DNA from 4 places in the Ensifer sp. PDNC004 genome. Region 2 is predicted to be linked to each of the others. Evidence: riboswitches for the same ligand, from Rfam matches in the RefSeq annotation. Region 2 holds a riboswitch; each other region holds the start of a gene.
The links. Region 2 has a riboswitch for cobalamin ahead of JVX98_RS08025 (CbtB-domain containing protein). Riboswitches for the same ligand answer to the same signal wherever they lie in the genome.

Region 1: another riboswitch for cobalamin. It lies ahead of JVX98_RS10595 (DUF1636 domain-containing protein); the one in region 2 lies ahead of JVX98_RS08025 (CbtB-domain containing protein).
Region 3: another riboswitch for cobalamin. It lies ahead of JVX98_RS30570 (ABC transporter substrate-binding protein); the one in region 2 lies ahead of JVX98_RS08025 (CbtB-domain containing protein).
Region 4: another riboswitch for cobalamin. It lies ahead of metE (5-methyltetrahydropteroyltriglutamate--homocysteine S-methyltransferase); the one in region 2 lies ahead of JVX98_RS08025 (CbtB-domain containing protein).

The regions. Positions count from the first base shown of each region.
Region 1 is NZ_CP070353.1:537,332-543,078, reverse strand. It holds gene JVX98_RS10620 (mechanosensitive ion channel family protein) at 1-21, opposite strand, end outside; gene JVX98_RS10615 (DUF924 family protein) at 148-708, opposite strand; gene JVX98_RS10610 (iron ABC transporter permease) at 817-1,884, opposite strand; gene JVX98_RS10605 (ABC transporter substrate-binding protein) at 1,888-2,841, opposite strand; gene JVX98_RS10600 (ABC transporter ATP-binding protein) at 2,838-3,641, opposite strand; gene JVX98_RS10595 (DUF1636 domain-containing protein) at 3,664-4,077, opposite strand; cobalamin riboswitch at 4,182-4,398, opposite strand; gene JVX98_RS10590 (RidA family protein) at 4,583-5,059, opposite strand; gene aspT (aspartate-alanine antiporter) at 5,546-5,747, shown strand, end outside.
Region 2 is NZ_CP070353.1:21,374-27,120, forward strand. It holds gene JVX98_RS08015 (ferric iron reductase) at 1-657, shown strand, start outside; gene JVX98_RS08020 (CbtA family protein) at 699-1,493, opposite strand; gene JVX98_RS08025 (CbtB-domain containing protein) at 1,691-1,867, opposite strand; cobalamin riboswitch at 1,908-2,170, opposite strand; gene JVX98_RS08030 (TetR/AcrR family transcriptional regulator) at 2,169-2,861, opposite strand; gene JVX98_RS08035 (NAD(P)H-binding protein) at 2,966-3,796, shown strand; gene JVX98_RS08040 (DUF1772 domain-containing protein) at 3,793-4,272, shown strand; gene JVX98_RS08045 (SRPBCC family protein) at 4,342-4,908, opposite strand; gene JVX98_RS08050 (helix-turn-helix transcriptional regulator) at 4,905-5,267, opposite strand; gene JVX98_RS08055 (crotonase/enoyl-CoA hydratase family protein) at 5,318-5,747, opposite strand, start outside.
Region 3 is NZ_CP070354.1:478,726-484,472, forward strand. It holds gene JVX98_RS30555 (hypothetical protein) at 1-118, opposite strand, end outside; gene JVX98_RS30560 (DUF899 domain-containing protein) at 318-998, opposite strand; gene JVX98_RS30565 (helix-turn-helix transcriptional regulator) at 1,192-1,515, shown strand; cobalamin riboswitch at 1,708-1,902, shown strand; gene JVX98_RS30570 (ABC transporter substrate-binding protein) at 2,052-3,068, shown strand; gene JVX98_RS30575 (iron ABC transporter permease) at 3,065-4,117, shown strand; gene JVX98_RS30580 (ABC transporter ATP-binding protein) at 4,114-4,875, shown strand; gene JVX98_RS30585 (pseudoazurin) at 4,887-5,324, shown strand; gene JVX98_RS30590 (class I SAM-dependent methyltransferase) at 5,321-5,747, shown strand, end outside.
Region 4 is NZ_CP070352.1:1,329,770-1,335,516, reverse strand. It holds gene JVX98_RS05950 (carbohydrate ABC transporter permease) at 1-29, opposite strand, end outside; gene JVX98_RS05945 (ABC transporter ATP-binding protein) at 22-1,188, opposite strand; gene JVX98_RS05940 (metallophosphoesterase) at 1,185-2,027, opposite strand; gene JVX98_RS05935 (LysR substrate-binding domain-containing protein) at 2,252-3,178, opposite strand; gene JVX98_RS05930 (hypothetical protein) at 3,331-3,621, shown strand; cobalamin riboswitch at 3,641-3,861, shown strand; gene metE (5-methyltetrahydropteroyltriglutamate--homocysteine S-methyltransferase) at 3,962-5,747, shown strand, end outside.

The sequences.
Region 1 (5,747 bases), 520 kb from region 2:
TCCGACAGAACGCAATTTCATGATCCTTGCAGATTGAGACCGTGGTCCGGAATCGCTCCGGCCGTCTTCACGTTTCGATGTGAATACGAAAGACGGCGGAAAGATGCAAAGAACGGCGATAAATCCCCGTCAGCGCCCGCTTTCCCGTTAAAAACCGGCGCCGGGCTGCGCCAGATAGGCAAGTTCGGCCTCCGTGGACGGCCGCGCCAGGAAGGCGTTGCGATGCGGGAAGCGGCCGAACTGCTCGATCACCTCGCGGTGCCGGATGGCATAGTCGAGATAATCGGCATCGCCGAGCTCGGTAAAGAGCTTCACCGACATGGTCTGGTCGGTAAGGTTTTCCGAATGCTCGAAGGGCAGATAGACGAAGGCGCGCCACTCCGGCTTGATCGCCATGTCAGCGCCGGTGCCGACGGCGAGCTTCGCCTCGTGCAGCGCCAGGCAATCGGTGGCAAAGGCGAGCGGCGTGCCGCGATACATGTTGCGCGGCATCTGGTCCAAAAGCACGATCGCCGCCAGCCGGTTCTCCGGGCTCGCCCGCCAGATCTCGTCGACGCCCCGGGCCAGCGCCAGGTGCGACGCCTGGAAGCGGCGGATGCAGGCCTGGTCGAGTTCGTGGCTCGTCCCGAACCAGTCGTCATAGGTGAGTTCGCCAAACCAGAAGTCCAGAACGTCCTGCGGCGTGCAGATGTCAGCTTCGTTCGCCATATGCTCCTCATGCGGGCCAGTCGCCGATCCCTCGGCTGCGCTAACACATAGGCCGGAACCGGCCCTTGTCCATAACCGGCCCTTGTCCATAATGTGTTCCTACCCGCCTTACGCGCGTCGCTTCAGGATGGCAATGAAGGCGATGCCGCCGACGAGCCCGGTGACGACGCCGATCGGCATGTCCTCCGGCGCCATGATGACGCGGGCCGTCAGATCCGCAAGGATGAGCGTCAGCGCCCCGAAGAAGGCCGAAAGCGGAATGACCCTGACGTTGTCGCTGCCGGCCAGGAGCCGCACGAAATGCGGCACCATCAGCCCGACGAAACCGATCGCGCCGGAAAAGGCGACCATCACCCCGGTCAGAAGTGCGGTGACGACGAACAGCGTCAGCCGGAAGCGGCGCACGGGAATGCCGAGCGTCATCGCCGTTTCGTCGCCCATGGCGAGCGCATTGATCTCGCGCGCCCGGATCATCAGCCAGGCGAGCGAAACGAAAAGCACCCCGCCGGGATAGACGAGCTGCGACCATTGCGCCAGACCAAGGCCACCGAGCATCCAGAAGATGACCGTGTGGGTCGCTCTCGGATCCCCAAGGAAAATCATGAGGTTGCCGACGGACGTTAAGACGAAGGCGACCGCGACGCCGGCGAGCACCAGGCGGTCGGCGCTGCTGCCGAGCACGCGGGAGACATAGGCGACCAGCACGGTTGCGAGCAGCGCGCCGGCAAAGGCAAAGAGCGGCACTGTGGCAAGGCCGAGGATCATGCCGGTGTGCAGCAGCGCCACGATCGCGCCGAGCGCTCCACCGGAGGAAACGCCGAGCAGATGCGGATCAGCGAGCGGATTGCGCGTGACCGCCTGCAGCACGGCGCCCGTCAGCCCCAGTCCGGCCCCGACGAGGCCTGCCAACATCACCCGCGGCAGGCGCACGTCCCAGACGATGCTCTCGCGGCCCGCCGACCAGAAGACATCGACGCTACCGGGCGAAATCTTGCTGGCGATGATCGACCAGACGGTTGCAACCGGGATCTGCGCCGAGCCGAGCGATACGGCGGCCGTCACCGTCAGGAGAAGCAGCAGCAGGCCCGCGGCAAGGCCGAGACCGCTGCGGGCCACCCGTTGAGACGCGGCACGCGAAACCGCAACGGTGTCAGCCGACGTATCCTCAGCCAGCATCGGTTACAGGCCTTCGCCGTGAAAGGTCTTGGCGAGACGGGCGATGGCGTCGATGTTGCGCGGCCCAGGCGTCGCCTCGACATAGTCGAGCACGACGAAGCGATCGTTCCTGACGGCATCGACATTCTTGAATGCCGGATTGGTCTTCATGAAGGCGATCTTGTCCTCGGCCTTCACCTCGCCGTAGTTGACGATGACCACCACTTCCGGATTGCGCTCGATCACCGGCTCCCAGGAGATCTCCACCCAGCTCTTGTCGACATCGTCCATGATGTTGGCGCCGCCGGCGGCCTCGATCATCGCCGTCGGAATGCCGAAGCGGCCGGAGGTGAACGGCTTTTCCTCGCCGGAATCATAGACAAAGACCCGTGTCGGCTTTGCCTTGCCGGCATTCGCCTTGGTGATCTCGGCAAGCTGGCGGCGGTAGCCGTCAACAAGCGTCTCGGCGCGATCCTCGACGCCGAAAATGCGGCCGAGATTGAGAAGATCGACGAACATGTCGTCCATCGTCGGCTTTGCCTTGGCCATCACGTGGATGCAGGATTCGGTCAGCTCGTAGACGCCGATCTTGAAGGGCGCCAAGGTTTCGGGCGTGACCTCGCCGCCGACCTTCATGCCGTAGTTCCAGCCGGCAAAGAGGAAGTCGGCGTCGGCGTTGAGCAGCACTTCCTTGGTCGGATACTTCTCCGAAAGCTCCGGCAGTTCCTTGACGCCTTCGCGCAGCTTCTCGTCCAGCGTCTTCCAGCCGGAAACGCCGGTATAGCCGACCATGCGATCCTGGAGCCTCAGCGCCAGCATCATCTCCACCAGGTTGACGTCGTTGGCGATCGCGCGCTGCGGCGCCGCGTCGAAGGTCACCTCGCGGTTGCAGCTCTTGACCGTGACCGGATAGGCGAGCGCCGGCGTGGCGGCGGCCAGCACGAAAAGGAGGGAAAATGGGGCAATATTGATCTTCATGAAATAGATCCCTGTCGAGGAAGTGAAAAGGAAAAGCGGGCGCCGCCGGCGGCGGCATTGTGAACGGTGGCAGTGACGCCGAAGGCGGCCGAAAGTTCGCCGGGGCTGAGCACCTCTTCGGGCGTGCCGAAGGCCGTCAGCCGCCCGGCAGTCAGGATCGCGACGTCGGTCGCAAACTCGGCGGCGAGATTGATGTCGTGCAGCGTCGAGACGATCGTCAGCTTCAACGTCTGCAGCAACTCGAGGATTTCGAGCTGGTGGCGGATGTCGAGATGGTTGGTCGGCTCGTCGAGGATGATGATGCGCGGCTCCTGCGCCAACGCGCGGGCGATCAGCACCCGCTGCTTCTCACCGCCCGAAAGCGTCGAGAACTGGCGACCGGCAAGATGCGCGAGATCGAGATGCGCCAGCGCATGCTGCACCCGATCGCGGTCGAAATCGCTCCAGCCGCTCAAGCCTTCCCGCCGCGGAATGCGCCCCATCATGACGACGTCGCGCACGCTGAAGGGAAAGTCGCCGGGCATTTCCTGCAGGACGACGGCGATCGTCCTTGCTGCCTCGCGCGCCGAGATCGACCAGAGATCGATGCCATCGACCGAAACACGGCCGGAGTTCGGCTGCACCGCCCGGTAGAGGCAGCGCAGGAGCGAGGTCTTGCCGGCACCGTTCGGCCCGAGGATCGCAAGCCGGCTGCCCGCCGCGATCGAAAAGCCGATGTCCTTGACCAGCGTCAGCCCCGCGCGCGGCCCCCAGTGGAGGCCCTCGACCTTGAGTGCCGCTCCCGTCGCCGTGCAGCTCATGGGTTGATCCCTCCCCGCGCCCTCATTGGAAGTGCCCGCCGAGGTCTTCGGAAACGAGCATCGCTGCGGGGATGCGGGCAAGCGTCTTGCCTTTCAACCCGCGTGGCCGCTCGGCCGCCCGCGTCATGCCATCGCCACGCTCCGCATAGGTTGTGGCAAAGCGTACGAGATCGTCGATGTCTTCGTCCGGCGAGACGTCGCCGAAGAGATAGGTTGCCTTCCCCGTCGCCTGGAAGGCGATGGTGCAGGGCCGCGTGCAGGCCGCCATGCACACCGTGCCGGCAATCGAGAAGTCACGATCGAGCGGCGCGCCGAGTGCGGCAATGCTGCCGTTCAGCCGCTTGATCAGCTCGGCACCGGGCGCGCAGGGGCCACCGGTGAAGCGGCAATCGGTGCAGACCGTTATCTTGTGCTGTCGGAAATTCGGCTCAGCCATTCCTGCCCTCCGCCGGACTGACGGCAAGAGATGGCGAAACGGCAGAAGGACGGATAGCCGTCGTGCGAAAGCCAGTTCTTTTCCATCGGAACACCCCGTCCGTTGTGGTTGATCGGTTCGATGGCAGGTCTCCTGGCTCGCGGGTCGTGGCGCATCCACGTCTTCCCGGCTGATCGCCAGTGACATGGTGTGAATGCGCTTTCCGCTCACAGTTGCGGGGGCAGCCACGGTTTCGGCCCCATCAGGGTCGTCCGTTCCGTGTTCCCTTTTCAGCCGCCTCCGCATTGTCGCGGACGCAGCACCATCACCGCCTTCCTCGCATGAATCGGCGGGGGAGACAACCGCACGGCATAGGCGGGAAGGATCTATCAACATGCGGCGTATCGTCATGCACAATTCGTTATTAAATAACATTACATCATGCAAGCCGAAAATTGAGCGTCGGACACGATCCGACGCTCCACGGCCGAAATCCGCCTTGCGGCCGACAGGCGGCCGTGCCGCCTCAGAACTCCGGCGGAAAGAGCTCGGCCGTCAGCGTCACCGCCACCGCGGCGTTGCCCGGCAGGTTGCGCACGCCGCAGACGGAGCGGATATGGCCGGCCCTTTCGCCAAAGGCGGCAGCCAGAAACTCGGAGGCGCCGTCGAGCACCTTCGGATGATCAAGGAAATCCTCGGTGCAGGCGATATGCCCCTCAAGCCGGACGATCTGGCGAATGCGCTCGAAACGGCCGAGATGTTCGTGGATCTGCGCCAGCGCGTTGAGCACCGCCAGCTCGGCCGCCTTGCGCCCCTCGTCGATCGTCACGTCGCGCCCGAGCAGCCCCGTATGCACGAAGCGCCCGTCGAGCAGCGGCCCCTGCATCGAGACATAAAGCATCTCGCCCGCCTCGATCACCGCGCGATAGGCGCCGAGCGGCTTCGGCGGCGTTGGAAGCTGAACGCCAAGCGCCCCCAGCCTACGGATAACCTCATCCATCATTGCTCCCCCTCCTCGTCACCTTACGAACCGGCCGCGCTTGCGGCGACGATGCCGCGTTTCATCTCAACCCTTCGAAGTTCTGTCGCCCCTATCGCAAGCAGAAAGGCCCATCATTCCTTGCGCCTCCAGCCGTATGTTCAAGCATAGCCAAGAGAAAATACCTAATGCCTCACGTTGCGAGATACATTACGAATTACAACACCAGAGTTGAAGTTCCGGCGCGATCCGGCCGCGCGCATCCGTCTTTCGATTGCAGGCGGCGGACGCATCGCGGCGCCTGCGAGTGCGCACCCCAAGTAAAACCGCTGAAATGTAACATACGTTACGCTCACGTAACCCTATGCCGGTTGAGAATTTCGACGACCGAGGCAACAATTGCCGGAATTAAGATTGGGCATCGACAAGATCCGAAAACAAGCTCAACTTAGCCGCGCAGATCCCGAAATGAAGTGATGGAAACTCAACTTTCTGAAGGGAATAGCAGCAGTGAACCCCATCGATTTTTTCGTCGACACGCTTCGGACCTATCCACCCGTCGCCGTCTTCCTCGCCCTCGGCATCGGCTTCCTCATCGGTCCGATCAAGGTCGCGGGGTTCAACCTTGGAAATGTCACCGCCACGCTGCTTGCGGGCGTTCTCATCGGGCAGCTGGGCATCCAGGTTTCCGGTGACCTGAAATCAACCCTGT
Region 2 (5,747 bases):
GATTTCTTCGGGGTCGGCATGACCGACCGGATCCGTGCGGCGCATCTGATCGCCTTCTATAGCCGTCAGCTGAGCGTGGTCCTTGGCGCGTTCCATCTCGGTGCCGGGCTGCAGCTGGAGGTCGCCGGCGTTCGTTTCGAGGATTGGGCACGGCTTCACCGTGGTGCCGAAGTCGCGGGCAAACGCTATCGTTTTTGCCTCCAGCCGCCGGCGACGGAGCGCAAGGGTCGGGAGGAGGACGTCAGCGTTTTCGAACAGGGCTTCATCGCTCATCTGACGCCCGTCATTGCTGTCCTGAAGGCACGGACGGGCCTCTCGAGCGGGGCGCAGTGGCGGCTCGCGGCGGATGCCCTGGCTGGCGCGTTCCTCGAAATCGGCCGTGCGATCGGGGAAGAGGCGCGCGGCATGGCCGAGGCGCTGGCAATCGTCAAGCGGCCGGGCTCGCGGCTCTATTCTGATGAGCTTTGCTACGAGCAGATTGCGGCTGTCGATCCGGCAAGTGGTGAACACATTTCGCGCCAGTATCGGATCCGCTGCGGCTGCTGTCTCTATTTCAAGACGGAGGGCGGCAGCTTCTGCGACACCTGCGTCCTGCTGGAGCCGGAAGATCGCCGTGCGCGGCTGGTGACGCATCTCATGCAAAACGGCGGGGCCTGAACCCCGCCGTCGGTTTGCTGACAATCCGTGATCGGCGATCACTATGCTTTGACGAAGCGCTCGTTGATGAAGCCGGAGACGACGCCGAGCACGATCCAGAAGGCGAGCGTGGTGGCGAGTGCGGCAACCGCAAACTCTGCGCCGAGCACGGCCGGAACGTTGCTGGTGATGTCGAGCGGCTGCGGCGCACCATAGACATGGGGCGCTGCGATCAGCACGAGGCCCGTGACCTTGGAGACGATCTCCTCGCGCAGGACGACGAGATAAAGGCCGACGGCCGAAAGCGCCACCGTTGCGAGCCACCAGGTCTGGCGGTCGCCCAGTTCGGCGGCCGGAAAGCCAGGCAGTTCCGGCGGCAGGCCGATCGCCGGCAACATGTGCACGGCAAGCCAGCCGCAGGCGCCCCAGAGCGCGCCGTTCCGAAGCGTGATCGGGTAGCCGATCACCAGGCTGACGCCGGCGAGCAGCAGGCCGAAGCCGGAACCGGTGACGAGGTTCGCGATCAGCGTGCCGGAGAAGCGGCTCATGCCGAACATGATGCCGCCGTCCTCGTGCTCGCCCTCATGGGCATAGGCGGGCGTGATCGGCGACAGCGCGTCGAGCAAGGCGCCGAGCGGCGACACGGCCTTGAGCGACGAATGCTGGTCGTGGTTTTCCGCGGCAGGCTGTGCCGCACCCGGCTGGGCGGCGGGCTGTTCGGTGGGGGCCGGAGCCTCGCCTTCGAATTCTTCCGCATGCAGGATCAGCGGCGTGACGCGCAATTCCTGGGCGCCGGTCATGAAGACACCGGCAATCAATCCAGCCACGATCGCGGCCAGAAGCGTTCTGACAATCATCTTGAAATCCCTCGATAACGACAAAAGCCACGCGCTGCGGCGCGGTCCTTGAGCCTTCCCATTTTGCCTGTGCTGCGGATGGCTTTCGCACGCCGGAAAAACCGGAATGCAGACAAACCGACATCCGGCTCGGGCCGGATGCGTTCAGGTCCGCAGATTGTTCGATGCGGAACGTTGTTCACGTTCCGATGCATCGGTCAGTGGCAGGGGAAGCCGTAGGAGTGGCGGGTGTCGTGCGCCGTGTCGTGCAGCACGGCCGAGTTGGCAAGGCCGGCGCCGAAGACGAGGAATGCGCCGATGAAGAGCGCGATGACGCCAGCGGTCAGACGATCGCTGAGGGAGAGCGGGGTGCTCGAAATGGTAGACGTAGCCATGACAACCTCCGTGATGGCATCGGGAAATTCCCGGTTGGGCCCTATGCCCGCATCGAGTGGCAGGTTTCCTGGCTCACGGCGTTGGGCTCGATGCCCTCGATCTGCCTCGCCTTCCCAGCTCGGCCGCCCTCTCGCGGTCTTGCCAGTGGCTTCTTCCGGATCGCTCCGGAACGGTGGATCGACGTCGCTCTACAGTCGCGGGGTCGGCCGTGATTTGAATGCCCAGATTGGGTCCATCCGTCACATTCCCGTTTACTCCCGAAACACGTTCGCGTCCCGGGAACCAATCGATCCCAGATGATTAGGATTGTGTCATGGAGTTGTCAATTGAGTGCGCGCCGCCGCGCGGTCCATCCGCGACAAAATCCTTGATGGTCATGCGCTTGTAGGCCTCGACGATCTGGTCGCCCTCGGCGCGCTCGACCGAGACTGCAAGCCGCATTGTGCAGTCGCCGAGATGCATGATCAGGAAGGCGGCGCTGTCGATTTCCTCGCGCGGCGTCTCCGGCACAAGCCGGGCCCAGACATCGGCAAGCAGCTTTCCGCCGGCGCGGCTTTGCGCAAGGTCGATTTCGCGCAGCGCCTTGTCGGCCTGCATCGCCGACCAGATGTCGCGCATGACCGGCTCGGCGAGGAACATCTCGTAATAGATATCGAACAAAAGCGAGAAGGCGTCGCGCAGCTCGGCGATCGAGGTCACCTTGGCCAGTTCGGCCGCGATGCACTCGTTGCAGACCGCATTGTAGCGCTCGGCGAGCGTGCGCACGATTGCCGCCTTGTCGGGGAAGTACTGGTACAGCGAGCCAATCGAAATTCCAGCCTTTTCAGCGACTTCGCTCATGCGCATGGCGTCGCTGCCCTTTTCCTGGATGAGCGCCGTCGCGCAGGCGAGGATCTGCTCGACGCGCTCGCGACTGCGCTTCTGGCTCGGTGTCCGGCGCAGCGCAGGCTCGTCGTCGGCGGGAAGCGTGGCGGGGCTTGCATCTGGAATCATGAGTAATGCTCACATTTTGACTTGACTCCTAAAATACGAGGATTTATCACATTTGCAAATGTGAGAGATGCTCATATTTGTTGGTGGAACCTCAGGAGGAAACGATGTCTCAGAAGATCACACTGGTTTTGGGCGGTACCGGCAAGACGGGGCGGCGGGTGGCCGAGCGCGTTCGGGAGCGGGGCATAGCGGTCCGCATCGGTGCCCGTTCGGCGTCGCCTTCCTTCGATTGGACGGATGAGGTGACCTGGGCGCCGGTCCTTGAAAACGTCGATCGCATCTATGTCTGCTTCCAGCCGGATCTGGCGGTACCGGGCTCCGTCGAGGTGATCGCCAAGTTCTCGAGCCTTGCCGTCAGCGCCGGCGTCAAGCGGCTGGTGCTGCTGTCGGGGCGCGGCGAGGACGAGGCGGAAGCGGCCGAGCGCGCGCTGCAGGCCTCCGGCGCCGACTGGACGGTCATCCGGGGCAGCTGGTTCTTCGAAAACTTCGACGAAGGGTTCCTCGCCGAGGGTGTCTTGAGCGGTTCCGTCTTCCTGCCCGTGGACACGGTGACCGAGCCTTTCATCAGCTGCGACGACATTGCCGACGTCGCTGTCGAAGCGCTTCTCGACGACCGCCATGTCGGGAAGGTCTATTCGCTGACCGGCCCGCGGCTGATGACCTTTGCCGACGCCGTGGCCGAAATCGCCGCGGCTGCCAACCGCCCGATCTCCTATCAGGCGATACCGGTTGCCGACTTCGCGGCACACTTGCAGGCCGACGGCGTGCCTGATGACTATGTCGAACTCATCCGCTATCTCTTCAGCTCGGTGCTCGACGGGCGCAATTCAAACCTGACGTCCGATGTCGAGCATGTGCTTGGGCGGCGTCCGCGTGACTTTGCAGCCTACGCTCGGGAAACCGCAGCAACTGGTGTTTGGAGTCTTGCCGCATGATCCCCCTGATCCCCGCTCTGGCGTTTGCCGCCGCGATCGGCTCCGGCCTGATGGCCGGGCTGTTCTTCATCTTCTCGGTCTGCATCATGCAGGCCCTGTCGCGGCTGCCGCCGGAGCAGGGGATCGCTGCGATGAATGCGATCAATGTCGTGATCCAGAACCCGATCTTCCTCAGCGCCTTCATGGGCACGGCCCTGCTCGCCCTGGCGCTCATCGTCGTCGCCTTCCTCTCGGGCGGCGAGGGGAGGTGGTGGCTTGCCGCCGGCGGTGTCGCCTATGTCGTCGGCGTGCTGCTGGTGACCATCGTCTTCAACGTGCCGATGAACGACGCGCTCGCCGCGGCAGCCCCCGGTCAGGCGGCGACCGATCTCTGGCATGAGCGCTATCTGACCGATTGGGTCTGGTGGAACCACGTGCGCACCTTCGCGTCGATCGGCGCGCTGGCGTTCTTCATTCTCGGTTTCGCCCGTGCCTGACGAAAAGCGCCGGCAAGTGGATCCTTGCCGGCGCCTGCACGCGTCTTGACCTCTGAGCCCATCCCGCCGTCAGGGCTTGGGAATACGCGCGTCGTATTGCGCTTCAAGGTCGGCAAACTTGCTCCAGAAGGCGGCCGGCTTTTCGCCTTCCAGCAACGCGCGCAAGATGTCGAGATGCACGTGCCAGCCGGCGGAGAAGCTGGTCATGATGGCGCGGTCGGCGATGCGCTTGTGGGTGACGACGAGCAGCACCTTGTCGCCGCGGGGGCTGAGCTCGAAGCGGACCTCCGAGGGCGTGCCGGTTTCTTCGTTCCAGGTATAGGCCAGCAGCCGCGGCGGCTCCCAGGCGAGCACGTGACCGTAATTGCGCACCTCGCCGGCGTGCTCGGCATATTTCTGCGGTGGCCGATCGTCTTCCGCTGTCAGTTCCGAGTGGCGGAAGACGTGCTCGACCTCGGCTCCTTCCTTCGACCCGATCGTTCCGGACGCCATCCAGAGCCGGCGCTTGCTCTCCTCCGTCAGATAGGACCAGACCCGCTCGATCGGGCCGGGAAGCAGGCGCTCGATGCGCACCGCGTCCGGTGCGACGACACGGCCGTAGTCGGCGCCGGCAAAGGCTGTGGCAGACGAAGTCATGGCTTATCCTCCGGATCAGTTTGAATGGTGGCGTCTTCGGCGAGAAGCAGCGCCTCGAGTACGTCGATGCGGGTGCGCCAGAAGGTTTCGTAGTGGCGCATCCACTCCATGCCTGCATGCATCGGCGCGGCATCGAGCCGGCACACATGCGTGCGACCTTTCACTTCGCGGCGCACCAGACCTGCTCCTTCCAGCACCTTGATGTGTTTCGATGCCGCGGCCAGCGAGATCGAGAACGGCGCCGCAAGCTCGCCCACCAGTCTTTCGCCCTGCGAAAGGTCCTGGAGCATGGCGCGCCGCGTCGGGTCCGAAAGCGCGTGAAACACGGCATCGAGATGTGCGTTCGGATATTCAACCATATTGTTGAATGTCGTCTGGATTGGCCTAATTGTCAACCGTTCGGTTGAATTTAAAAATATCGCGAAAAAAGACCGGGCCGCGGCGGGTCGTCGTGGACGCGCTGTCCCTTCCAGGCGGCGAGCGCATCGGCAAGGTCGTCGGTCGGCACCATCTGGGCAAACTGCTCGCTCTCGACCTGCAATCCCTCGGCGATCGACATGTTGAGGCCGCGGGTGACGGCAGTGATGATCGCGCGGACGGCGAGAGGCGAGTGCGCCATGATGCGCTTTGCCAGGTCACGGGCGGACGCGATCAGTTCGTCATGCGGGACGACGCGGTTGACGAGCCCCAACTCCAGCGCGCGATCGGCCGGGAAATCCTCGCCGGTCAAAAGCAGTTCCAGCGCGCGTTTGCGGCCGGCGAGCCGCGGCAGCCGCTGGGTGCCGCCGAAGGTCGGCGGCATGCCGAGCTTGATCTCCGGCTTGGCAAAGCGCGCCTGG
Region 3 (5,747 bases), on a different replicon from region 2:
CCACCAGGAGAAGCACGGCGGCCAACGTGATCGATGCAATCCGAACGCCGCGTCGCCGCCAAAACCTCTTGCCGCTCGGTGCCGGACCGTCCTTGCGGTTTTGCGTCTCGTTTCCCATCGATTGCCGCCCCCATCGGCGCGCCTCTTAGAAGCGCGATCCATCCCCACATTCGGCGCTCCCTGCCGGGCCGGCGGCATCACTTCACCATTGCCGCGATCCCTGTTCGGGGCGCGCGGCAATGACGCAGGTCTGGCGATCGGCCAGACAAGACGTAGGAACGGCGGCTCGACAATTCCATGCTCGCCGCCGCGGACAATCAGAAGGCCGGTTCGGTCCCGTATTCGTCGTGCCGCCGGTTCCAGACGTAGGGTTCTGTCTGCGGCCATCCCACGGGAGAGGCTTCCCATGTTTCCTGGCGACCGTAGGGCGTCAGATCCAGATAGGTCCACATGCTGCCGAGATACTCGACGCCACGCGCACCGTTGAAATAGGTGCGGTAGATATGATTGCCGTCCCTGAGGAAGACGCTGACGCCATGGCGCTCGCTGGTTCTTGTCGGGTCATCCGGATCGGCGACCGTGGCTCCCATGTCGTGGTTGAAGTCGCTCGCCAAGGACGAGTACCAAACCGGGTGCTGCCACTGCATCCGGGCCTGGTATTTCTGCAGCGTCTCCAGCGGCGCGCGCGAAATCAGCACGATGGACGTATCGCGTGCGTTGAGATGCGCCGGATGGGTCATCGCGTCCACGACCCAGGAGCAGCCGTCGCAGCCCGCCTTCCATCCGGGCGCGAACATGAAGTGATAGACGATCAGTTGCCGCCGTCCGTCGAAGAGGTCGGCGAGGCTTACCGTGCCTTCGGGCCCCTCGAACGAATAGTCCTTGTCGATCCTGACCATCGGCAAGCGCCGGCGCTCGGCACTCACTTCATCGCGTGCGCGGGTGAGTGCCTTCTCTCTGGCAATCTGTTGTTCGAGTGCGGCTTGCCACTCATCCATTGAAACGATCTTAGGCAGCATTCTCAATCATCTCCCTTTTGGGCGGTTTGCTTGAGGTGTCGGTGCAAGGCTGAACTCCGATCGACGGCATCCAGCCATCAGGCTCGGTTGGAGTGCTCGCGAAAGCTCGCAAACCGGTCTCATCGGCGCCGTCTCCGTTGCGTCCGGTTTCAATATGTTGTGAAAACATAACATGTCAAGCGAGCAGGACGAAGATCTGGTTTTCAAGGCATTGGCTCACCCGCGCAGGCGGTCGATGCTCGATCGTCTCAAGGGCGAGGCGCAGACCACGGGCATGCTCTGCGCGACCTTTTCCGACATGGATCGCTGCACCGTGATGCAGCATCTGAAGGTGCTGGCGGACGCCGACTTGATCATCGTCAGGCGGGCAGGACGCGAGCGCTGGAACTATCTCAATGCGCTGCCGATCAAGCACATTCACGAGCGCTGGATCAGCGACTATGCCGCCCATGTCGTGACCATTCTCGACCGGCTGAAGACTGGCCTCGAAGGGTAAGTCTGAAGATGGTGTGAATTAAGGATCACTTAAACAGTATTCATTTGCGTATAGTTTTCGACAATCGCCAATGTTCTCGCTATTTGAGGGGAGTGATATTTAGTGAAATTACGAGACGCGAAAGAATTTCTACCTTTCTTGGCAGGTGGTTTTGAAAGCGCCGCTTTCATGCTTGCGCTCCACTCGTTCGTTGAGTAGGGAATTCTCGTCGGTTTCCGAAAGGAAATAACAGGGAATTCGCCGCGGCTCGCCGCGAAACGAAACTGCCCCCGCAACTGTAGGCGGCCAGTCCTCTCTCGAAAAATGCCACTGGGCGATGGTCCGGGAAGGCCGAGAGGGAGCCAAGACCCGTCAGTCAGGAGACCTACCGACACCTGTAACTGAACAAGCCGGGCGGGGTGTCCGGGGAGGTTGTCGATGTCGTTGGTCGCGCCACAAGTGCCGGCTGTCGATGTTCTCTTGAACATCGGTTCGATCATTGCGTCCTGGCTCGTCCCCTCCGATCCGCGCGATCAACAGATCGGAGACAATGTGCCATGACCGCTTCGCGTTTCCTGCTTGCCGCCTCTGGCTTCGCCTTCTTCGCCACCGCCGCTGCTGCCGAACCCACCGCCTATCCGCTGACCCTGGACAATTGCGGCGAGACGATCACCTTCGACAAGGCACCGGCGACCTCGGCGACCGTCGGGCAGGCGGCAACCGAGGTTCTCTATTCGCTCGGCCTCGGCGACAAGGTTACGGGCACGTCGGTCTGGTTCAATGACGTGCTGCCGGAATTTGCCGAGGTCAATGCCAAGGTTCCGCGCCTGGCGGACAACGACCCGAGCTTTGAAAGCGTCGTCGCCAAGAAGCCGGGGCTCGTCGCCGTGCAGTTCGTCTGGCACGTCGGCCCCGAAGGGATCGTTGCGACCCGAACCCAGTTCCACGAAGTGGGAATTCCGACCTATGTCCTTCCGGCCGACTGCGTCGCCAAGGACAACTCGGTGGGTGTGGACGGCACGCGAAGCGCGCTCTTCTCGACTGACAGCATCCATCAGGGCGTGCGTGAACTCGCGCAGATCTTCGATGTTCAGGACAAGGGCGAGGCATTCGTCGCAGAACTCGCCAAGCGTGAGGCCGACGCCATCGAGCAGGCCAAGGCGCTCAATTTGAAGGATGTGTCTGCGGCATTCTGGTTCTCCAGCGCGGAGATGGACATCGATCCCTATGTGGCCGGTCGGAAGGGAGCGCCTGCCTACATGATGGATAAGCTCGGCATCCGCAACGTGGTCGGCTCGGACGAAGAATGGCCGGTCGTCGGTTGGGAAACGATCGCCAAGGCCAACCCCACCATGATCGTCATCGCCAAGATGGATCGCCGGCGCTTTCCGGCCGACGACTACCTGAAGAAGATCGAGTTCCTGAAGACCGATCCGGTTGCCAGCCAGATGGATGCGGTGAAGAACAACCGCATCGTCGTCATGGATGCGCACGCGATGGACGCCACGATCAGAACGGTTGCCGGCATCGAAGTTCTCTCAGCTGCGCTTAAGGATTTCGGGTTGGCGAAGTGAAGACCAGCCTCTCGCGGCGCGCCCCTGCTTCCCGGCTTGGCCGGGCAGCCAAGGCGACATTGGCTCTGTTTGCCGCCGTTCTTGCCGGAACCTGCATCGGCGAAACGCCGATACCCGTCTTGACCGTTCTCCAGACCTTGGCGAACAAGATTTTCGGCGCGACCTATGGGCTCGATCCCATCGATGTCGGGATCATCTGGAACTACCGCCTGCCGCGAGTGATCGTTGCCGCCTGCTGCGGGGCGGGCCTCGCGGTTTCGGGCATGGTGCTCCAGTCCCTCCTGCGCAACGCCCTGGCGGATCCCTACCTTCTCGGCATTTCCGCCGGCGCTTCGACCGGCGCAGTGGCCGTCACCGTCGCCGGCCTCGGCGCCGGCGCGGTCTCCATGTCGCTCGGCGCGTTTGTCGGCGCCGTGACCGCTTTCCTCATGGTGGCGATCCTCGCTCGTGCCGCCGGTGGCGGGGTCACCCTGCGCGGAACAGGGCAGATCGTGCTTGCCGGCATCGCCGGATCGCAACTGTTCAACGCACTGACCTCTTTCATCATCACCAAGTCGGCCAATGCGGAGCAGGCGCGCGGCATCATGTTCTGGCTGCTCGGCAACCTCAGCGGAGCGCGGTGGCCGGACGTCTGGCTGGCCGTGCCCGTGGCCCTTGTCGGGCTCGGGGCCTGCATCTGGTACGCCCGTGCGCTCGACGCCTTTTCCTTCGGGGCGGAATCCGCCGCGTCGCTCGGCGTACCCGTGCGCGTCGTCCAGGTGGTGCTGATCGGCCTTACCGCGCTGGTGACGGCCGTGATGGTCAGCATCGTCGGCTCCATCGGCTTCGTCGGGCTCGTCATACCGCATGCGGCCCGCTTCCTGGTTGGCGTGCGCCACGGGCGGCTCGGCCCGGCAACCGCCCTCATCGGGGCGGTCTTTCTGATCGCGGCGGATATCCTGTCGCGGACGATCGTTCCTGGCCAGGTGCTGCCGATCGGCGTGATCACCGCCCTGGTTGGGGCACCGGCCTTTGCCCTGATCCTTATCCGCGGGAGGCGCCGATCATGATCCTGGAAGCACGCGATCTCGGCTGGTCCGTCCGCGGCAAGGCGATCGTTTCCCATGTCGATCTGGCCGTGCGGCAGGGAGAGACACTCGGCCTTGTCGGCCCCAACGGCTCCGGCAAATCGACCTTGATGCGGCTGCTGGCCGGCATCGTCCGGTCGACCTCGGGCGGGGTGCGGATCAACGGGCAGATGCTGCACGCCATGCCGCGCCGCCAGGCTGCCCAATTGATCGCCTTCCTCGAGCAGCAAGCCGAGACGACGGAAGCGATCTCGGTTCGCGATGCGGTTGAACTTGGCCGCACGCCCTGGCTCACGCCGCTGCAGCCCTGGTCGACCGAAGACGACCGGATCGTCAGGCAAGCGCTCGACGATACCGATATGGCGGGATTCGAAAACCGTTCGTGGGCAACACTTTCCGGCGGGGAACGCCAGCGGGTTCACCTGGCGCGTGCCTTGGCGCAACAGCCGCAGGTCCTGTTGCTCGACGAGCCGACAAATCACCTGGATATCCAGCACCAGCTTTCGATCCTGAAGCTGGTGGCTGACCTGCCGATAGCCTCCGTGGTCGCCTTGCACGATCTCAACCAGGCCTTCGGCTGCGACCGCGTCGGCATGATGTCCGCCGGCCGGCTGGTGGCGCTGGGGCGGCCGCGTGAAGTCCTGACCGTCGAACGGATCGCCGCCGTCTTCGGTGTTCGTGCGAGCATCGTCCTCGACCCCGAGGACGGAACCTCCATCTTCCGCTTTCATTCAGCCTAGCAAGGATTTACATGCGCGCGCTTTTCCTCGGATTGTCCCTGTTTCTCACCGCTTTCCAGTTCGCCCAAGCCGAAATGCACGAGGTGAAGATGCTCAACCGTAACGCTTCGGGACCGATGGTCTATGAGCCGGACTTCCTCCAGGTCGCCCCCGGCGACACGGTGAAATTCATCGCAGCCACCAGCGGCCACAACGCGGCGACGGTCGACGGCATGGTTCCCGAAGGTACCGCTGGTTTCAAGGGCGGGATCAACGAGGAGATCGAGGTCACGCTCGACGCGGAAGGGTTTTACGGGATCAAGTGTTCGCCCCATTTTGCGATGGGAATGGTTATGGTGATCCGCGTCGGCGATGCGAAGGTCGACGCAGGATTTGCGGCGGCCAAGGTTCCGGCGCGGGCGCGCAAGCGGTTTGACGAGATCCTTGCCAGGAACGGTTTCGGAAAGTGACGAACGACACCGAAGAAAGGGCAGGGCGCGCGAATTTTCATCTGAAGGAAGCGATCCGCAGCTACTGGTCGGAGCGCGCGAGAACCTTCGATCTCGCTTTCGGCCACGGTATCCTGTCCGCAGCCGAGTTTTCCGCCTGGCAGGAACCGATCCGCACCACCCTTGGCGTGAAGCCGCTGCGCGTGCTCGAACTCGCCTGCGGCACGGGCGAGGTCACAAGGCTCATCCACGATCTCGGTCACGACGTCACGGCGCTGGACTTCTCCGAAGCGATGCTTTCCGTCGCCAAGGCGAAACACGCCGGCAAACCGCGGCTGCGCTTCATCCTTGCCGATGCCGAAAACACCATGGAGCCGGACGCCGCCTATGACGCGATCGTTTGTCGCCACCTCGTCTGGACGCTTACCGAGCCCGAGGCGACCT
Region 4 (5,747 bases), on a different replicon from region 2:
GCCGTTTCGAAGGTCGCGACACTAGCCATGGACCTTCTCCAGCGTCGCGGCGATAGCGATCGGCTCGGCTGCCACCCGGGTGCCCTCGCCGTCGAACAGCATCGCCCGTTCCGGCATGAACGCGACATCGACGGGCTGACCGATCGCGAGTGCTGCGGCTTCGGCGGGTGCTGCCTTGGCGGTGACCACCGCGCCGATCGCATCGAGGCGTGCGTGGACGATCACCTCGGAGCCGAGAAACTCCATGCGCTCGACCCGCGCAGTCAGCCGGCCGGCACCTGCCGCATGAAAGCGCACGAATTCCGGGCGGATCGCGAGCTTCACCGCCGCATCCGGCGCCTGCCCGCGGCTTGCCAGAAGCACGAGATCGCCGAAGCGCACGATGCTTGCCGTATCCGTGCGGGTTTCGAGCACGTTGATCTTCGGCTGGCCGAGGAAGCGCGCGACCTCGATATGCGAGGGGTTGTCGTAGATCTCCTTCGGGCTCGCCAGCTGCAAGAGATTGCCGCCGATCATGACGGCGACGCGGTCGGCCATCGACAGCGCTTCGGACTGGTCGTGCGTGACATAGAGTGTCGGCACGCCGGCGCGGCGGTGCAGGTCCACGATTTCGCCGCGGGCATGGACGCGCAGGTTGGCGTCGAGATTGGAGAGCGGCTCATCCATCAGGAAGACGGCCGGGCGGCGCACCATGGCGCGGGCAAGCGCTACGCGCTGGCGCTGGCCGCCGGACATCTGGCCGGGCTTGCGGTCGAGCAGATGATCGATCTTCAGCGCTCCGGCCATCTCCTTGACCTGGCGCTGGATATCGCTGCGGATCTGCTTCTGCCCCGGCAGGAGATTGCCGATGACCGGCAAGCGCTGCATCGCCGTCAGGCGCCGCATGGCGAGCGGCACCGAAATGTTTTGACCTGCGGTCAGGTGCGGATAGAGCGCGTAGGACTGGAACACCATCGCCACGTTGCGATCGGCCGCCGCCATCCGCGCGACACTGCGGCCGCCGATCACGATCTCGCCGGCATCGCCGTGATCGAGGCCGGCGACGATGCGCAGAAGCGTGCTCTTGCCGCAGCCGGAAGGGCCGACGAGCGCAATGAACTCGCCGGCTTCCGCCTCCAGGCTGACGCCCTTCAGGATGGCGTTGCCGCCATAGGACTTGGTGATGCCATCCAGCGAAAGCACGCTCATTGCGCTGCCTCCACGCGAACCTTCTTCTTGGCGGCGAGCGGATAGACCTCCTCGACGATCGGGTCGAGCACGTGGCTCGTCAGACCCGGCACCGCGACGATTTCGCTGGTCACGCCGGCATCGGTGAGTTCGTGCACGACGGCACCGACCAGCCGCTCGCCCGGCATCGGCCGTTCCAGCGTGTCGATGATGAAGGAGGTCGGCGGCGCCCAGACGAGCGACGTCCCGGCATGTTCGCCGGTCCAGGCCCAGTGCAGGTGACCGCTTGCATGCAACGCCACCTCGGCTTCGGCGAAAAGATCAAAGAGGCGCTGGCGCTGGCGGGGACGGATGCCCCAGTAGCCGGTGTCGCCCTCGGCCGGGTCGTCGACGAAGAGCGGCTTGTGGGCGAAGACCGCCACCCGGCGGCCGTCGCGACCAAGCAGCTGCTCCTCCAGCCAGGCAAATTGCCTGTCTTCTTCGTCGTCTTCGAAGCCGATCAGCAGGCTGTTGAGGCCGAGCAGCCGCCAGTCGCCATGGTCGCGGCCCCAGTAGTCCGGACCAGCGAGACGGCGCCAGCGGGCAAGCCGGACGGGATCCACAGGCTGGTGCGAGCCCGGTAGATGGCCGACATCGTGATTGCCGGGAACGATCGCGACCGGCATCGAGAGCTGACCGATCAGATCGAGCGAGAAGGTGATGTCGTCTTCGTGGTCGGCACCATCGATGGTGACATCGCCCGTGTGGATGACGAGATCGGGCGCCGCCGCCTCGATCCAGGCGCGAACCGGTTCCCAATTGCCGTTGAAATGGCTTTTGGCGGGGCTGAGATGGGTGTCGCTGATCTGGACGATTTTCATGGAAACGGGCCTCCGACAATGGCTTGCGGTATCCGCGTCGGAGGGTTGTCTCTCCCCTTCTCTGCGGTTGGCCGCAGTCTTTAGGGAGCCGCCATGTCAGTTTGGTAACAGCCGTTCTCAGCTGATTTTCAGTTTCTCCATGAAAGCGTCATTTTCAGAAGCCCGGCCGGCGCGAACCGGCACGCGCGCACCAGATGCGTCTGCGTCTTCTTTCCCCAGGCTCATTACTTTGCGCCGAGTTTGCCCCGAAAAGATGCCGGACAGGACTGCTCCATGACGGTCGCAAGCATCGCATTCGACGCGTCTGCTTCGGCGACGACCCAGTCGCGAAAGGCCTGGATCTTCTTCTGCCGCCTGGTGCTTTGCGGATAGACCAGCCAATAGGCGCGGCCGTCGCGCACCACATGCTCGAACGGCCGGATCAGCCGGCCGCTCTTCAGTTCATCCATCAGGAAGGTCGAGACGGCAATCGCCATGCCGTGATCCGCCAGGATGGTGGCGACATCCATCGCCTGGACGTCGAAGATCAGCTCGGTACCATTGCTCGCCGGCGGCTCGACGCCGGTTTCGATCATCCACCGCCGCCACCAGTTGGCATTGCCGAAACGCCGGATCCTCAGAACATCGGCGGGCTCCTTGAGTTGATGTTTCTCCAGGAAGGACGGCGTGCAGACCGGCACGTAATCGAGCGGAAACAAGGGAAAGACATCGTTTCCCGGCCAGTCGCCGGCACCGCTGCGCACCGCGAGATCGATAGCGTCACGCTTGAAATCGACCAGCTCGGTCGACATGTGGACCCTGATGCTGATGTTCGGATGCGCGGTCTGGAAGGTGGCGAGCCGCTGGCCGAGCCAGCTCGAAACGACGGTCGGTAGCACCGAAATGTGCAGGTGATGTTCGGTCTTGTCGGCAATCTCCGAGAAGGCCGCCCCTAAAAGATCGATCGCTTCGGTTACCTTTGGCGCCAGCTGCCGCCCGGCACCGGTCAGCCGCACCTCGCGCGGAAGGCGGACAAAGAGCGGCGCGCCGATGCGTTCCTCCAACAACCGGATCTGATAGCTGACGGCCGCCTGCGTCATGCCAAGCTCTTCGGCGGCGCGGGTGAAACTCAGGTGCCTGGCGGCGGCCTCGAAGGCGCGCACTGCACTCATAGGGGGAATCTTGCTCATGACGCTGAGATAAGCATTCTTTATGCCAGCATGCGAGAAATCGCTTTGCGCGAAACGGCAAAAAACCTCACTTTTTTCGCGAACACACGCCTTGTAGAGAAGTGAGGATAGCAATGCTTAGCGCAGTGCGATCAATGATTTACCATGCCCTGAATTGGGCCGACAGGACCCTCAGTCCTCCGGTCGCCATCGACACGTTCAACGAGTTCCAGCTCCGGGATATCGGCCTGACGCGGGACCAGGAACATATCCGTGCGCGCGTCGGCGACACCGCGGATCCGTGGCACTGGCCGGAGGAGCCCAAGCCCGTGCCGGTGCAACCCGCCGCGAAAGCAGTTTGCAGCGAAGGACCGCGCATTGCCCGCGTTTCGCCCCGCGCCCAGGCCGGAGAGAATAAAGACATAAGCATTTCTTTATGCGATTGACGGCCGAGCGATTGCAGGGCATTGTTCCCGACATCGTGGTTCTGCGCCTCGCCATCCGGCGGGGCGGAGCTAAGAGGGAATTCGGTGCGGCGCTGACAAGCGCCCAGGCCGGAGCTGCCCCCGCAACTGTAGGCGGAGAGCGGCCGTTCGATGATGTCACTGAGGAAGACGCCTCGGGAAGACGGAACGGTCCGCGTTGACCCGCAAGCCAGGAGACCTGCCGCGATAAACAACGTCCACGGGCGGGGTGTCCGATGGGGCGCGTTGACGACGCGGGACCCTTCTCGCGTCGCGGATGCGTCGCATTCAAGCCTTGCCCTTCAACCTTCGGGGTAAGGAAATGACCATCAAGACTGCCAATCTCGGCTTCCCGCGCATCGGCCGCCACCGCGAACTGAAATTCGCGCTTGAACGCTACTGGTCCGGCAAGATCAGCCGTGACGACCTTTTCGACGTCGGCCGCCGGCTTCGGGCCGAAAACTGGGCGGCGCAAAAGGCGCGCGGCATCGACATCCTCCCTTCGAACGATTTCTCGTTCTACGACCACGTGCTCGATACTGCCGTGCTCGTCGGTGCGGTCCCGGCCGCCTATGGCTGGGAGGGCGGTCCCGTCGATCTCGATACCTATTTCGCCATGGCGCGCGGCTCGACCGGTTCGCCCTGCGCTTCCGGTTGCACGCATGCGGGTGACGGCGGCAACGCCGCACTCGAGATGACCAAGTGGTTCGATACCAACTACCACTACATGGTGCCCGAATTCGAAGCGGATCAACGCTTTGCGCTGACGCGTAACCGGCCGCTCGAAGCCTTTCTCGAGGCCGAAGCCCTCGGCTATCGAACCCGCCCGGTCCTGCTTGGCCCGGTGACCTTCCTCAAGCTCGGCAAGGCGAAGGGCGGAGATTTCGATCCCCTGGACCTGATCGAGCGCCTGCTTCCCGTATACGTCGAGCTGCTAACCGAACTTGCCAATGCCGGCGCCGACTGGGTTCAGATCGACGAGCCTTGCCTAGTGCTCGATCTCACCAACCGGGAAAGGCAGGCCCTGGACCTTGCCTATCATACGTTCCGGGCGAAGGTTCCCGGGCTCCGGATCATGCTTGCGACCTATTTCGGCGCGATCGGCGACAATATGGTGAGCGCCCTGGCGCTGCCGATCGCGGGCCTGCATGTCGATCTCGTGCGCGCGCCGCAGCAGATCGAGGTCCTCCTCCAGTCCGCTCCGGCTGACCGAGTGCTGTCGCTCGGCATCATCGACGGCCGCAACGTCTGGAGGACGGATCTTGCCGGCCTGTTGCGCCGCCTGCAGCCGCTCATCTCCGCCCATGGCCGCGACCGGATCGAGCTTTCGCCCTCGTGCTCGCTCCTGCATGTGCCCGTCGACCTCGACCTGGAACAGGCGCTCGACCCGGAGCTTGCCTCGTGGCTCGCTTTCGCCGTGCAGAAGCTCGACGAGTTGAGCCTTCTTGCCCGCGCCTTCGAGCCGGGGCTTGCCCATCCGGAAAGGGCCTTTGCGGCATCGAGCGAAGCTGCCAAGGCGCGTCTGACGTCGCTCAGGATCCATGATCCACTCGTTGCCGGGCGACTGAAGGCGCTGACGGCAGCCGACAGCGAGCGCCGGTCTCCCTTCCCGGCCCGTCGCGCGCTCCAGGCGGACGCGCTGCCGTTGCCGCTTTTCCCGACGACGACGATCGGCTCCTTCCCGCAGACGCCGGAAGTACGGCAGGCCCGTTCCCTGCATGCCAAGGGCGAACTCAGCTATGTCGACTACACCGCCTATCTGCGCCGGGAGACCGAGCAGGCGGTGCGCTGGCAGGAGGAGATCGGCATCGACGTGCTGGTACACGGCGAGTTCGAGCGCAATGACATGGTGCAGTATTTCGGCGAGCAGCTCTCGGGCTACGCCTTTACCCGAAGTGGCTGGGTACAGAGCTACGGTTCGCGCTACGTGCGCCCGCCGATCATCTTCGGCGACGTTTCTCGGCCAAACCCGATGACGGTCGAATGGGCGGCCTTTGCACAGTCACTGACCGATCGACCGGTCAAGGGCATGCTGACGGGTCCGGTCACCATGCTGCAATGGTCCTTCGTGCGCGACGACCTGCCGCGGTCGGTGGTGTGCCGGCAGA